2 regions of the Candidatus Defluviilinea gracilis genome follow, and region 1 is predicted to be linked to the other one. Evidence: predicted binding sites of a transcription regulator. Region 1 holds the regulator's gene; the other holds the start of a gene.
What was found. Region 1 encodes HrcA, which represses chaperone genes, less so after heat shock. Its sites were predicted from a motif close to TTTAGCACTCTCNNNNNGAGAGTGCTAAA; they were not measured.
Positions count from the first base shown of each region.

Region 2: the regulator HrcA is predicted to act here: its motif matches at 4,836-4,864, upstream of groES (co-chaperone GroES).

Region 1 covers NZ_DBNHEF010000079.1:238,173-245,508, forward strand. Annotated here, with positions in the region: gene AC16KF_RS16580 (DUF6056 family protein) at 1-49, opposite strand, end outside; gene dnaJ (molecular chaperone DnaJ) at 193-1,308, opposite strand; gene dnaK (molecular chaperone DnaK) at 1,373-3,253, opposite strand; gene grpE (nucleotide exchange factor GrpE) at 3,394-3,939, opposite strand; gene hrcA (heat-inducible transcriptional repressor HrcA) at 4,018-5,055, opposite strand; gene AC16KF_RS16605 (protein kinase domain-containing protein) at 5,364-7,336, opposite strand, start outside.
Region 2 covers NZ_DBNHEF010000068.1:616-7,951, reverse strand. Annotated here, with positions in the region: gene AC16KF_RS10990 (branched-chain amino acid transaminase) at 1-915, shown strand, start outside; gene AC16KF_RS10985 (hypothetical protein) at 971-1,714, opposite strand; gene AC16KF_RS10980 (peptidylprolyl isomerase) at 1,737-2,627, opposite strand; gene groL (chaperonin GroEL) at 2,757-4,409, opposite strand; gene groES (co-chaperone GroES) at 4,495-4,797, opposite strand; gene AC16KF_RS10965 (tetratricopeptide repeat protein) at 5,013-6,479, opposite strand; gene AC16KF_RS10960 (tetratricopeptide repeat protein) at 6,476-7,336, opposite strand, start outside.

The sequences.
Region 1 (7,336 bases):
ATGCCCCGATGAAAAACAAAAACGATATCCAGCCATTTTTTTTCGTCAAACTCATTCGTTCATTAACCTCATGGTATAGCGCGAGTCAGTATAACATACGTCCCCATCATGTCATTACGTCCACTCGTCAATTACCATTTACCAGTCTCCAGTCTCTAACCCCAATTCTCTAATTCTCCATTCCTCTCCCCATCACCCCCCCAACGCCTCATTCAACCAATCCAAGAATCCTTTTTCTTGCGGCTTGACCGTCGTCCCCAAACTCTCTGCCAACTTCTCGAACAACTCGCGTTGCTCTTTCGTCAACTTGGTTGGCACCGCCACATTGACCAGCACCAACTGGTCGCCGCGTCCGCTTCGGCGCACATGCGGCACGCCTTTATTTCGCAAGTGAAATACTTTGCCGGGTTGCGTCCCAGCGGGGATTTTCAACTTCTCTTCGCCGTCAATCGTCGGCACTTCAATTTCCGCGCCCAAGACCGCCTGCGCCACGTTGATATCGAGATTCAACAAAATGTCATTCTCGCGGCGTTTGAAAAACTTGTGCGGCTTCACATCCAGCATCAGATACACGGTTCCGTTCGGTCCGCCATTCTCACCAGGATTGCCTTCCCCCGTTAAACGGATTTGCATAGTCGCATCCACACCCGCAGGGATTTGCACCTTCTTCTTTACCTTCTTGCGTTCCAATCCGCTCCCGCGACAAGTTTTGCACGGAGATGAGATCGTCTCACCGCGTCCGTTACACGTCGGGCAAGTAGACGATTGCACCATCTGACCCAAAAACGTTTGCCGCACAGTCCGCACTTCGCCTTGACCGTTACAAGTGGCGCACTTCACAGGCGACGTGCCAGGCTCCGCGCCGTTGCCGTTGCAATGCGAACAAGTTTCTTCGCGCTGGAATTCGATCTCTTTCTCCACGCCAAACACAGACTCTTCGAACGTCAACGTAATCTGCATTTGCAGATCGCGCCCGCGCCTCGGCGACCGACGCGAACGCCCGCCACCTGTCGAGAATCCGAATCCGCGGAACAAGTCCTCAAAAATATCGCCGAAGTCCGACGTGTAATCGTGGAAGCCGCCCGAGTTGCCCAGCCCCGCTTTGCCGAAGCGATCGTAACGCGCGCGCTTATCCGAATCCGAAAGCACGCCATACGCCTCGTTGATCTCTTTGAACTTCTCCTCGGCGTTCGGCTCTTTGTTCACATCGGGATGATACTGACGCGCGAGCTTACGGAACGCGCCTTTGATCTCGTCATCGCTCGCGCTCCGTCCCACGCCCAGGGTTTCGTAATAATCGTTAGACATAAACCAAGAGGAGTAGAGAATTAGAGGATTAGAGAATTCTCCAATCCTCTAATTCTCGACTTTCCTATTCCTTTACTTCCCCTTCAACCACATCAGGATTCTCACTGGATGTAGAGCCCGCCTCTCCCCCACCCGCGGCCTGATTCTGCTCGTAGACGCTGGCGCCAATCTTTTGAATCACTTGCCCTAGCGCGTCTGTGGCAGATTTGATCGCCGACACATCTTCACCTTCTGCGGCTTTCTTCACCGCAGCGACGTTCGTCTCGATCTCCGTTTTGACCTCAGCAGGGACTTTCTCGCCGAACTCGCGCAATGCCTTCTCCGCCGCGTAGACGGTGTTATCGGCATGATTGCGCGCTTCGATCAAATCTTTGCGTTTGCGATCTTCTTCCGCGTGAGATTCAGCGTCTTTCTTCATCTGTTCCACTTCCGCGTCCGATAAACCAGACGAAGCCGTGATCGTGATGTGTTGTGAGCGTCCCGTTGCCTTATCCTGCGCGCTGACTTTGAGGATACCGTTCGCGTCCACATCGAACGTCACTTCGATCTGCGGAACACCGCGCGGCGCGGGAGGAATCCCATCGAGAATGAACTTGCCCAGCGACTTGTTATCCGCCGCCATCGGGCGCTCGCCTTGCAGAACATGAATCTCAACTTGCGTCTGGCTGTCGGTTGCAGTCGAGAACACCTGACTCTTGCGAGTCGGAATCGTCGTGTTGCGTTCAATTTGAGTTGTGGCGACTCCGCCCAACGTCTCGATGGCGAGCGAGAGCGGGGCTACATCCAGCAACAAAATATCTTTCACTTCGCCGCCCAGCACGCCCGCTTGAATTGCCGCGCCGACCGCAACAACTTCATCGGGGTTCACACCTTTATGAGGTTCCTTGCCGAAGAAAGCGCGGACGCGTTCTTGCACAGCAGGCATACGCGTCATGCCGCCCACCATCACCACTTCATTCACTTGACTCGCTTGCAATCCCGCATCGGACAAGGCTTGTTTGAGCGGGGCAATCGTACGGTCAACAAGATCGGCTGTCAGTTGTTCGAGTTTGGCGCGGGTGAGGGTCATCACCAAATGTTTCGGTCCAGTCGCGTCGGCGGTCAGATACGGCAGGTTGATTTCCGTTTGCATCGTCGTCGAAAGTTCGATCTTCGCTTTTTCGGATGCTTCCTTCAATCTCTGCAATGCCTGACGGTCGTTGTGCAGATCAATGCCGCTGTCTTTTTTGAATTGCTCGATAAGATGATCCATGATGCGGAGGTCGAAGTCGTCGCCGCCGAGGAACGTGTCGCCGCTCGTCGCGCGGACTTGGAACACGCCGTCGCCCACATCGAGGATCGAAATGTCGAATGTGCCGCCGCCGAGATCGTAGACCGCGATAATTTCATTTTTCTTTTTGTCGAGTCCATACGCCAGCGATGAAGCCGTCGGCTCGTTGATGATTCGCAGGACTTCGAGTCCCGCGATCTTGCCCGCGTCTTTGGTGGCGTTGCGTTGCGCATCGTTAAAATACGCGGGGACAGTAATGACCGCCTGCGTGATGGTTTCGCCGAGATATGCCTCTGCATCGCGCTTGATCTTGCCGAGGATCATCGCCGACACTTCAGGAGCCGAATATTCTTTCTCGCCAAGTTGCACGCGCACGTCGCCGTTGTCCGCGCCGTTCACCGCATACGGCACGCGCTTCCGCGTGCGTTCCACTTCGGGGTCGTCAGACTTACGCCCCATGAAACGCTTCACCGAAAAAATTGTGTTCTGCGGATTCGTGATCGCCTGATTGCGTGCCACGCGCCCCACCAACCGCTCGCCATTTTTATTCACCGCCACCACCGACGGGACGAGTCGCTCGCCCTCCGCCGACGGGATCACCACAGGCTCCCCGCCCTGCATCACCGCCGCAACGGAGTTTGTCGTGCCAAGATCAATACCGATAATTTTTGCCATGTAAAAAGTTCTCCTATGATTCGTGTTTCGTACCGCGACATTTATGTCGCCCTTACCCTGGTGCAACTCAAAAGCGACATAAATGTCGCATTACAAACATCCACTGCGTATTGCGTAATACGCAGTACGCAGTATGATTTTTACTGCGCCACCCGCACCAACGCGGGACGTATCACGCGCTCGCCGAGCATGTATCCGTTTTGCACCACTTCGATCACATGACCGCTTTCAAAATCTTCGTTATGCTCATGCGAGATCGCTTCGTGGAATCTCGGATCAAACTCCGCGCCTGTTGCCTCAATGCGCTTGATGCCTTCCACATCTAAAATATTTTGCAACTTGCGCGCGATCAATTCGATGCCGCTCGCCCACGCATCGTCGGCGGGACGGTTTTGCAGAGCGCGTTCCAGATCATCGAGAACAGGCAACATTTTCTTGACGATGTCGCTCTTCATCGAGAGAAACGTCATTTCGTTATCGCGCTCGACGCGCTTTCTGTAATTTTGGAAATCCGCCTGCGAACGTTGCCAGCCTTCGACGCTTTCGGCGAGTTTCGCTTCCGCATCTTCGAGTTGACGCTTCAACGCTTCGACATCCCCTTGCGGCTGATTCTCCGCTTCGGGCATTTCCGCCGCTTCGATCTTGATCTCGTGCGTTTCGTGTTTGTGGTTCTTCTTATTCGTCATGCTTTCACTCTCTTTATGTTTATTTCGGAGTACTTCGGAGCGCAGACTTAAGTCCGCGCTCCTGTTTTGGATAGACTCTTATTCACCTGCAATGGTGTCATTCACCAGATCGCTCAACAAGCCCGCGACATATCTCACCGTCGGAATCGTCTTCGTGTACGACATGCGCATGGGACCTAACACGCCCAACGTCCCTGTTGCCATGCCGGGGACTCCGTATCGCGCGATGACCATCGAGCATTGACGCAGTTCTTCCCATTCGCCTTCGCCGCCGATCAACACTTGCAAGCCGCCGATGTTGGTGTTGGTTGTTGTGCGGGCAAGCAGGTCGCGTAACGTGGATCGCTCTTCAAAAATTTTCAACGCCCGCCGCGCTTCATCCGACTCGGCAAATTCAGGTTCGGATAAAACGTTGGTCAAGCCGTCGGTATAAATTTCACCTGAACTACTTTCAGCGGTGCGGCGCACATCCTGCCGAATGAGGGTGAGGATATCCTGATCGAGCGCGTCGGAAGGAGTCGCAAGGGCAGAGATATTGTCCACGGCGAGACCAGCCAGAAGGGCGTTAAGACGCGTGGCGGTCTGGCTGAGTCGCTCCTGAGTCACAGGTTCCGCCAAAGTCAGAATCTGCTGACTCACTTCCCCTCCGACGAGGACAAGCACCATCAGCACTTGGCGTCCCTGCGTGGAAATTAATTCCACGTGTTTGAAGCGCGATTGCTCGGCGTGCGGCGCGGTTATGACCGAAACGCCCTGCGATTGATGCGCGAGGATCGAAGCGGCGAGCGTCATCCACTGATCCATGTCGGCGCGCGATTGGTGGAATTGATGCGAGATGGTGTGTTGCACCGCCTCGGGCAATTCGGCGTTCGGCATCATCTGGCTGACGAAGTAGCGATAACCTTCTTCGGTGGGCACGCGCCCCGCGGAGGTGTGAGGCTGGCGCAAATATCCCATCTCGGTCAGCGCGGACATTTCGTTGCGGATCGTGGCGGGCGAATAATCGAGGCGATAATTCTCGACCAGCCGCTTCGAACCGATCGGCTCGGCCGATTCGATGTGATCGCGGATTATTAATAGAAGCAACGTCTTTTGGCGTTCGGTGAGTTCGACCATGGCTTTACATGATTAGCACTCTCGATTTGAGAGTGCTATTCTTTGTGACATGAATGATAAACGAGGCAAAAAGGGAAGTCAATAAGAAGTGTATAAGAAAATGCCTGCCGTTCAGAAAGGCAGGCACAGATTACCTTACACTATAAAAATCGGGACGCTGTTCACGCAGAAAACGCGGATTTGCATTCTTTTGAATCAGCGTGGGTCAACGTTTACACCTGCCCTTGCGGGCGGTGCAAGGGTCTGCGTCCAAAAGCACTCTGTAGTTAATTAGAGGCAGGCATTGTTTCGATTTGCAACGCGAAGGGTTATTGACCAGTAACCGGTCGCCAGGTTGGGTCGAAATCCACTTCGGGATCGTCGGTGAGACGCATGCGGTCGCCGCCGCTCACTGTGGAATAATAAATGTCTCGGTTGCCGTCGCCGCTCGAACTTTCAAAGATGATCCATAATCCATCCGGCGAAAATTCCACATCCTCAATTGGCGTTGGCAACGCCAGCTTAGTTGGGGTCAGGGTATCATGCCCCGCGAACGGAATGCTCATCAACCACGGGCGCGTTGGGGCGAGGTTCCGCTGGTTAAAAAACACGGTGGAACCGTCCAGAGACCAGAACGGCAAATAATCCCACAACTGTTGTCCACTGCGGACCAACTGCGCCTTGTCTTCGCCATTGGCAGACATTGCCCAGACTTGGTAGGCGTCGAAACGTTTGACGGTGTAGACGATCATCCTGCCATCGCGCGACCAGGAAGGTTGCGCGCTTTCGATACTGCCATCCGATGTAGTGAGCCGGGTCACCTGACCGCTGGCGATCTCCAGCGTGTAAATTTCGTTTCGCCCATCGCGGTTGGACGTGAACGCGATGCGCGTCCCATCGGGCGACCAGGCAGGGTCGAAGTTTGCTCCGAGAGTCTCGGTGAGGGGCGCCAATCCGCTTCCATCGGCATTAATGAGATAGATCCCCGCGTCAGAGTAGATGTTTTCATGCACTTCACCGCGCGCGCGGCATGGGGAAATGAACGCCAACCGCGCCCCATCCGGCGACCATGATGGCTGGCACGCGCCTAGTTCAAGGTTCGTGAGTTGGACGGGGTCTGAGCCATCGGTGTTGATGATAAAGATTTGTGGAATCCCTAACCGCGCGGATGCGAAGGCGACCTGCCCGATCGTTCCGCCAATTTGGGTTGGCTCGCCAAGCGACGAGGGATCGACCGTGGGGGTGCTGGTCGGGTTCAGCGTTGCGGTGGGGAGTTTTGTGGGAGTGTGCGTGAAGGTGGATTGAACCGTTGCCGTGGCTTCCACCGCCGGCTCGGTGGCGGTCGGTGTTGCGGTTGGCGCGGGAATATTCGTCTGAACCGCGGACGGAAACAGGAATGGGAGGTGAAGCGATTCCAACGTGTCGAGCAACGCGGGCGGGATGAACTGCGGCGCAAAACGCGCCGCGCCCACGATCACTGCCGCGCTGATCAACAACAGCCATAAAACAGCGGTAACGAACCGGCGGATGAACCCTTTCTTCTTCCGCTTTGGAGGCTTAAAGATGGGCCCCTCCTCTTCGGGCGAGAGCAATCCGCCTGATGGACTCATGTCCGGCGGCGTAGACGCGCGTTCGATCGCGCCCATCTCGTACGGTTCAGACCTGTCCTCCGCCGGCGCCGGCTGGATGACGTAATCGCCCGGCAGGCGCTGGGTCTTGCCTTTGGAACCTAACAGGGAATTTTTGAACTCCTCCGCATTTTGAAACCGTTCCGCCGGGTCGATGCCCATCGCGCGTTCGATCGCGGAGGCAAGCCGGCGCGATACCTTGCTGTTGCGTTTACGCAACGGCGTAAGTTGCGTGTTATCCATCGCGCGGGCGAGACCATCTTCCGGGATGATGCCGCTCAACGCCGCGTACAACGTGGCGCCGAGCGAATAAATGTCTGTGCGCGGATCGGTGCGGGCTGTGCCGTATTGCTCCGGAGGAGAATAGCCCGGCGTCATGGCGCGCGCGCCGGTGGTGGTTGCCTGACTGCCATGCAACACTTTTGCCAAGCCAAAATCTACGAGAAAGACATGTCCATCCGGGGTAATTTTGACATTGCCCGGTTTCAAATCGCGGTGCAGGATCGGCGGCTTGCGCGTGTGTAAATATTGGAGCGCGTCGCACATTGCCGCGCCAAGGAGCACGGCTTCATCTTCTGTGATGTTGCCCATGCGCTCCATGCGTTGGCGCAGGTCTTCCCCCTCGATATAATCCATCACCAGATATTGTCCCTGATCGCCGATGACAAAATGAT
Region 2 (7,336 bases), on a different contig from region 1:
GATCTCTCGAAGCACGCTTATTTTGAAGGCAAGATCGTTCCCCTGTCTGAAGCAAAAATTAGCATCGCCGCGCACGCATTTCTGTATGGCACATCAGTGTTCGGAGGCATGCGCGCATTTTGGAACGAGGAGAAGAAGCGTCTCTTCGTTTTTCGCCCCTACGATCATTTTCGCAGACTGTTGCACTCCGCGAAGATGATGTCTATGAAAACGGGGTACGATGAAGAAAGCCTGATTCAAGTGACACTCGATCTTCTCCGAACGGACAACTGGAAGCAGGATATTTATTTCCGCCCCACGTTTTACAAGGCAGACCTGGGCATTGGCGTGCGCCTGCACGATATCAAAGATGAGTTCAGCATCTTTGTCATGGGGTATGAAAAATACGTGAAGAACGACACCGACGCGCATGTGACCTTCTCCTCATGGCGCCGGGTGGACGATAACGTCATCCCTGCTCGCGCTAAAGTGGCGGGCGCGTACGTCAATTCTTCGCTGATCAAGTCGGACGCCATACAATCGGGGTTTGACGAGGCGCTCGTGCTCGATAACAACGGTCACGTTTCTGAAGGCTCCGCCATGAATGTCTTTATGGTACGCGATGGAGCGCTGGTCACGCCGCCCATCACCGATAATATTCTCGAAGGCATCACCCGCAGAACGGTGATCGAACTTGCCCGCCGCGAATTGGGAATCGACGTGGTGGAACGCTCGATCGATCGCACAGAAGTGTATATCGCCGAAGAAATGTTCTTCGCCGGCACCGCCGCAGGCGTGACCGGCATCACAAAGGTGGACCACCGCCCCATTGGAAGAGGCGTAATGGGTCCCGTCACAACTCAACTGCGCGCGCTGGTGGATGATGCCGTGCGGGCAAAGCTTCCAAAGTACGAACATTGGAATGTGGCTGTGTAATAAAAAGCAGGAGACCCATATGGGTCTCCTGTTTTTCAATGGACAAATCGATCGATTACTTATTCTTCTTGAAACGCACCAGAACAAGATTTTTTCCGCAGTCGGCAGACGTGGGGACGGAAATTTGATCGGAAAGCGGCAAGCCATTTAAGTCTACGAGTTGAACATATAGCGCGGTCGAAGCGACCGGGGCGTTGCCCAACGCAAATTCAAAACCCGATGGGCCATATTCCTTGTTGATGCCGCTGACGGTCTGCATCTCGATGGTCTTGCCGTCCAGTATGCCTCGCAACACGATCACCTGACCGTAGATGTGGCTGTTATTAACATCCACCACCGTGCCGCCAATGCCCGCCCAATTGCACGCAAATTCAGGATGCACTACGGTGCTTTCCACCTGTTGGGTTGTGGCGCCGAAGGGAGCTTTGGGTGTGCGGGTGGCGGTGGGCGGTTTGCGCGTGCGCGTGGGCGGAATGAGCGAGAACGGCGTATTGGTTGAAAATGGGGTGAAGGTCGGGCGCGGCGTATCGCTGGCGGTCAGCGCAATGGTTGGGCTGGCAGTCCATGTCGCTTGCAACTGAAGCGGGGTGACGGTGGGCGTGGCTGTTTTCGGTCCCAATCCGCTGGGAGGCAAAATATTCAACTCTGAATTCGGATCGACGAACACCATGCCAAAGTAGATCACAAGACAAACGGTGGAAAGCAACATAAGGATCGAAAGAAAATCCCATACCTCAAGCTTTCGCCCTCCGCCGCGCGATCCCGATTGTTTGCCGTCGAAATTAAAATCATCACTCATCAAATTGCTCCGTATAGCGAAACTACTGCGTCACGATCACAGCGGATTGACGTTGCTCCGCGACCCAATGCTTCAGCGCAAGTTCCTGCAACGATAACAAGGCATCCGGCGAAAGCGGGCGCGCCGGGTCGCGCGCCAGAATTCTCAAAATATGGAAGCCAACATCTGTGGCGATCACATCCGTGTGTTCGCCCACTGCTAAATTAAACGCGGCGTCTTCGATCTCTTTATTGAGCAAATAGCCTCGCGGCACCCAGCCGAGATCGCCGCGCGTGACCGGGTCGGCTTTCAACGCGAGGTCGTCAAAGTCGCTTCCGCCGTTCAATTGCAGGAGAAAACTTCGCGCTGTGTCTTCATTATAGAGCAAAATCTGCTGGAGGTGGACTTGCTCGGCTGTGGCAGGCACGGATGAAATGATTTTGTCACGCATCCAGGCGGATTCGACCGCGCGCTTCAACGCGGACTGGAAGGCTGGGTCGCTGTACCCATGACTCGTTTTCCACGCTTCGAGCGCGTCGGCTCCGCCAAGTTGTTGTGTCAGCGAATCGATGCGCGCTTGCAGGGCGGCGTCATCGAGGGTAAAGCCCTCCGCGCGGGCGGCTTGCGCAAGGAGCATTTGCGCCACGAGATCGTCGATCACCGCGCTGGTTGCCGTCGCCGAATCGGCCGGGGCGCCGAGCGCGGCTTGCGCGTTGATGTAATCCGCCACGTCCGCGTTGAATTCGACGAGGGTGACTCCTTCGCCGTTGACAGTTAACGCAAGCGGCTCTGGTGTGGAGGTCGGAGGCTCAGGCGTGGAGGTTGCTGAGGGTGTGTCAACAGGCTGAACCGTCGAGGGAGAAGCGCATGAAGTGAGTCCGAGCGCGAGGATGAGAAATATCCAGATGAAGTTGCGGCGATGAGGTTGAGGCATTATCCCCCGATTATAAATTAAATATGCAGGGGCAGACTTGCGCGTCTGCCCCTGCATAAATCGATCGTTCGGAGCGCGGACTTGAGTCCGCACACGAAGCGGACTGAAGTCCGCATTCCGGATTGGCTCTTAGTAATCCATTCCACCGGGCGGCATGGCGGGAGCGGGTTTATCCTTCTCGGGCATGTCGGTGATGAGCACGTCGGTGGTGAGGATCATCGAAGCGATGGAGGCGGCATTTTCAAGCGCGCCGCGCACCACTTTGACCGGGTCAATCACGCCGGCTTCGATCATGTCCACATACTTGTTGGTGAGCACGTTGTAGCCGATGTTCTTGTTTTTCTTTTCGGCGGCGGTGCGGCGGACGGTGTCGATGATGACGGAACCATCCTGCCCGGCGTTGGAAGCGAGTTTGCGGATCGGGGCTTCGAGCGCCTTCTTGACGATGTTGATGCCCACGCGGACTTCGCTGTCGTCGTCGCCGTTCTCTTTGGCAAGTTTATCCAACTTGGAGGCGGCATTGATGAGGGAAATTTCACCGCCGGGGACGATGCCTTCTTCCACTGCGGCGCGCGCGGCAGAGAGCGCGTCTTCCACGCGATGTTTCTTTTCCTTCATTTCGGTTTCGGTGGCTGCGCCCACGCGAATGATGGCGACGCCGCCGCTCAACTTGGCGAGGCGTTCCTGAAGTTTTTCCTTGTCGTAGTCGCTGGTGCTTTTATCGATCTCAGAGCGGATTTCCTTGATGCGGCCCTCGATGTCCGCCTTCTTGCCTTTGCCGCCAACGATGGTGGTGTTCTCTTTGTCGGAGACGACTTTCTCGGCGCGACCCAAATCTTGAAGGGTGGCGGTTTCGAGTTTGCGGCCCGTCTCTTCGGCGATCACGGTTCCGCCGGTGAGCTTGGCGATATCTTCGAGCATGGCTTTGCGGCGGTCGCCGAAGCCGGGGGCTTTGACAGCCAGCACGTTCAACATGCCGCGTAGTTTGTTGAGGACGAGTGTGGCGAGCGCTTCGCCGTCGATATCTTCGGCGATGATGACGAGTTCGCGCTTGCCGATCTGCACGAGTTTTTCGAGCAAGGGAACGATGTCTTGCGCGGCGGAGATCTTCTTCTCGTTGATCAACACGTACGCGTCGGAGATCACCGCTTCCATCTTCTCGGTGCTGGTGATGAAGTACGGGGAGAGGTAACCGCGATCGAACTGCATCCCTTCGACGAATTCGGTTTCGAATTGCAGGGACTTCGACTCTTCGACGGTGATAACGCCGTCTTTGCCGACTTTGTCCATCACATCGGCGATCAAGCCGCCGATCTCTTCGTCGGCGGCGGAGTTGGTCGCGACGGAGGCGATGTCGCCCTTGGTATCGATCTTCACCGACATCTTGCGGAGTTCTTCCACGATGGTTTCGGTGGCGAGTGAAATGCCGTGCTTGAGGAGCATCGGGTTGTAGCCGGCTTCAAGCGTCTCCAAGCCTTCTTTGACGATGGCATGAGCCAGCACGGTCGAGGTGGTTGTGCCGTCGCCGGCGATGTCGTTGGTCTTCGACGCGGCTTCTTTAAGAAGTTGCGCGCCCATGTTCTCGAACGGGTCTTCGAGTTCAATTTCCTTCGCAACGGAAACGCCGTCGTGAGTGACGGTCGGGGAGCCGAATTTGCGATCGATCGCCACGTTGCGGCCCTTCGGTCCGAGGGTTGCGCCGACCGCGTTGGCAACCACGTTCATACCGTTCTTGAGTTTGCGGCGGGCGTCTTCTGAAAAGACAATTTGTTTAGCAGCCATAGTAATAATCCTCCGGGTTGTGTGGCGCGCGCTCTAGCGTCTAACGCGCCCGGCGTTAGAGAACGCCGATTACACAGTATGTTTGTTAGCCTTCAACGATGGCTAAAATATCGTTCTCTTTGAGGATGAGCAGTTTCTTGCCATCCACTTTCACTTCGGTGCCGGAATATTTCGCGTACAGCACTCGGTCCCCCACTTTGACGTCCATGGCGATGCGCTTGCCGTCTTCGTCGCGCTCGCCGGGTCCCGCCGCAAGGATTTTGCCTTCCTGCGGTTTTTCCTTTGCGGTTTCGGGAAGGATGATGCCGCCGGCAGTAATATCTTCCTGCTCGATCGGCTCAACGATCACGCGTCCGCCAAGGGGCTTCAACTTCAATTTGCTTGCCATCTTTCTGCCTCCTGATTGGAATTTAGAATATTCATGAAATTAGCACTCTGCTTGCACGAGTGCTAAACGCAATAATACTCATTTCAAGAGGGCAAGTCAAGGGGATTGTAAAAATTCTTATGGAGTTCTGATGCCGCCCCCACCCAGCCCTCCCCCAAAATCCGACGAACCCCAGTCGGATTTTGGGGGAGGTGCCGCTTCAGCGGCGGAGGGGGTCAAGGCGTCGGGGTTGCAGTGACTCCCCCACCCGCTTCACTCGGGACGGGTGAGGCTGGCGCGCCATCGTCAGCCAACGACGCGCAGATGAATTCTCCCGTTTGCACAATGCCGAGGATCGTCTGTTGTGAATCAGCATAATCGTCCGGATTGTTGCGGAGTTCAGTCCGCACATCGTTCAGTACTTTCATCGCTTCGCCGCATTGATTAGCCCTCGGGCGGCTCAACGCGGACAAGACCGACCCATAAGTGTAGTAATAAACAATGGTATTCGGCGAAATCGCAAGCCCCGGCACATCGACCGGGTTCTCGTTGAGGTCGGGGAAACAACGTTCCAGTCCGCGCCCTTTGCACGAATCTTCACCGGAGCAACCATAGGTCGCGCACTTAAAGGAGAAGATCGAACCTTCATAATTCCGGGAGCGAAAGTATACGATCCCCAACTGTCCGTAAATATCGGGGTTCGACGGTTCATATTCCAACGCTTTTTGCACGTTACGCGCGGCGGCAAAATATTCGCCCAACTGTGAATACGTCCGCGCAATGGACAAATGCGGACCCGGGTCTTTGACTTTGATCTGTTCATTAATCCGCACCGCTTTATCAAAATACTCCAGCGACTTTACATACGTGGGACGCGCCGCCTCGATGCCTTGTCTATTTGCAATATCGAACGCAAGGATGCGGTAGTTTGCCCCGGCGCGGGTGTATAGGAACGTAAAATTCGGCTCGATGGCGATCGCCTTGTCCCATTCGGTGATGGCAAGGTTGTATTGACCGAAGGTTTCCAGCACTGCCGCATTCACGCGGTGAACGTCCATGAGGGTATCGTCCTGCGCGAGCGCTTGCTTAATGGTCAAATCCGCCTGGTCCCATTTCTGCTGATCGAGCAACACTTCAGCGTAGTACACCAACGCCAGCGTGTTGGAATTATCCAACTGCAACGCGGTTAATGATTCGGCCTCCGCGTCGCGCAAGAAATCTTGCACTTCTTCGGTGGTGCGAAAGTTGGAGTTGGCGTTCCAGTCCAACGTGAACGCGCGGATGGCGTGCGCGGTGCTATCATCCGGCGCAAGTTCAACGGCTTTGGTCGCCGATTCGAGCGCCTCAGTGAGACGCGCCTTTTTCTGCTCGTTGGTAATGAGGAAGGCAGACGAATACGTTTGGATACGCGCCAGTTTTGCCCACGTTTGGGCGTCGCCGGGGTTCACGTCCACAGCCGCGCGGTAGGCTTGAATCGCCGCGTCCACGTTCCCCGCGCTGAAGTAGGCTTCCCCTTCCAAGATCAACGATGCGGGTGAACGAGTGGGAGTCGGCGTGTTTTGAAAGAGCGGTTGAATGTCTCCACTGCTGATCTGCTGAAGAATCCAGATCCCGCCGAGGAGCATCACCACCCAAATGAACATGCGGTAGATATTCGACTGCGGCTTGCGGTTGAAGAGCGGACGACGCGGTGAAATATTCATGGCGTGGGAGTTGTAGACGGAGGCGCGGCGGAGGTCGCCTCTGCGCTTGCCGGTGTAGATGTGCTGGCGGGCGGGTTGGCAAGATTCTCTTCACAGATGCGAATCATTTCGCCCGCGTTGAACACTGCCGTTTCATCGGTTGGAATCTTGGATTGGATCTCCTGGGCGATCTGTAATGCCTCGCCGCATTGACCGGTACGCGCCAGGGCGAGTCCGTAGGTGTAATAAATCTCCGCCAATCGAATATCATTTCCGACGAGCGAAAGACCTTCGATGGGGCTTCCATCTTCCGCCGCGCCGCCGAAAATGGCGAGGCGCAGTTGCGCGATCGCCTCTTTCCATAGATCGTTTTGATAATACATCACGCCAAAGTTGCCGCGCAAACGCGGGTCCACCGGGTTGTTTTGCACGGCGGTCTCGGCGTATTGCAAGGCTTTAGGCAATTCGCCTGTCCCCGCATAGGTGCGCGAAATATACAGGTCGGGGTAGGGGTCGGCGGGGTTCAGCACATCGGCGCGCGTGAACGCGTCGATCGCCTGAGAGGGCGCGCTGATGGCGCGATAGTTCAACCCGATCCGCAAATGCAAATCGGCGATATTGTCGTTATACGATAATGCCTGTTCGAATTCGCGGATCGCCTCATCGTAATTATCCGTTACCTCCAACAAAATGCCGCGCGCGCGGTGCGCTTCCATGGTGTCGGGGGCGAGAGCCAGCGCCACTTTCGATTCTTCAATCGCCTTTGTAATGTTATCGAACGAGCCAGAGTCGACAAGGATCTCTGTGTAATACGCGTGGACAAGCCCATTATTCGGGTCGATTTGCAACGCTTCCTCGATCCAACGGAGCGCATCGGA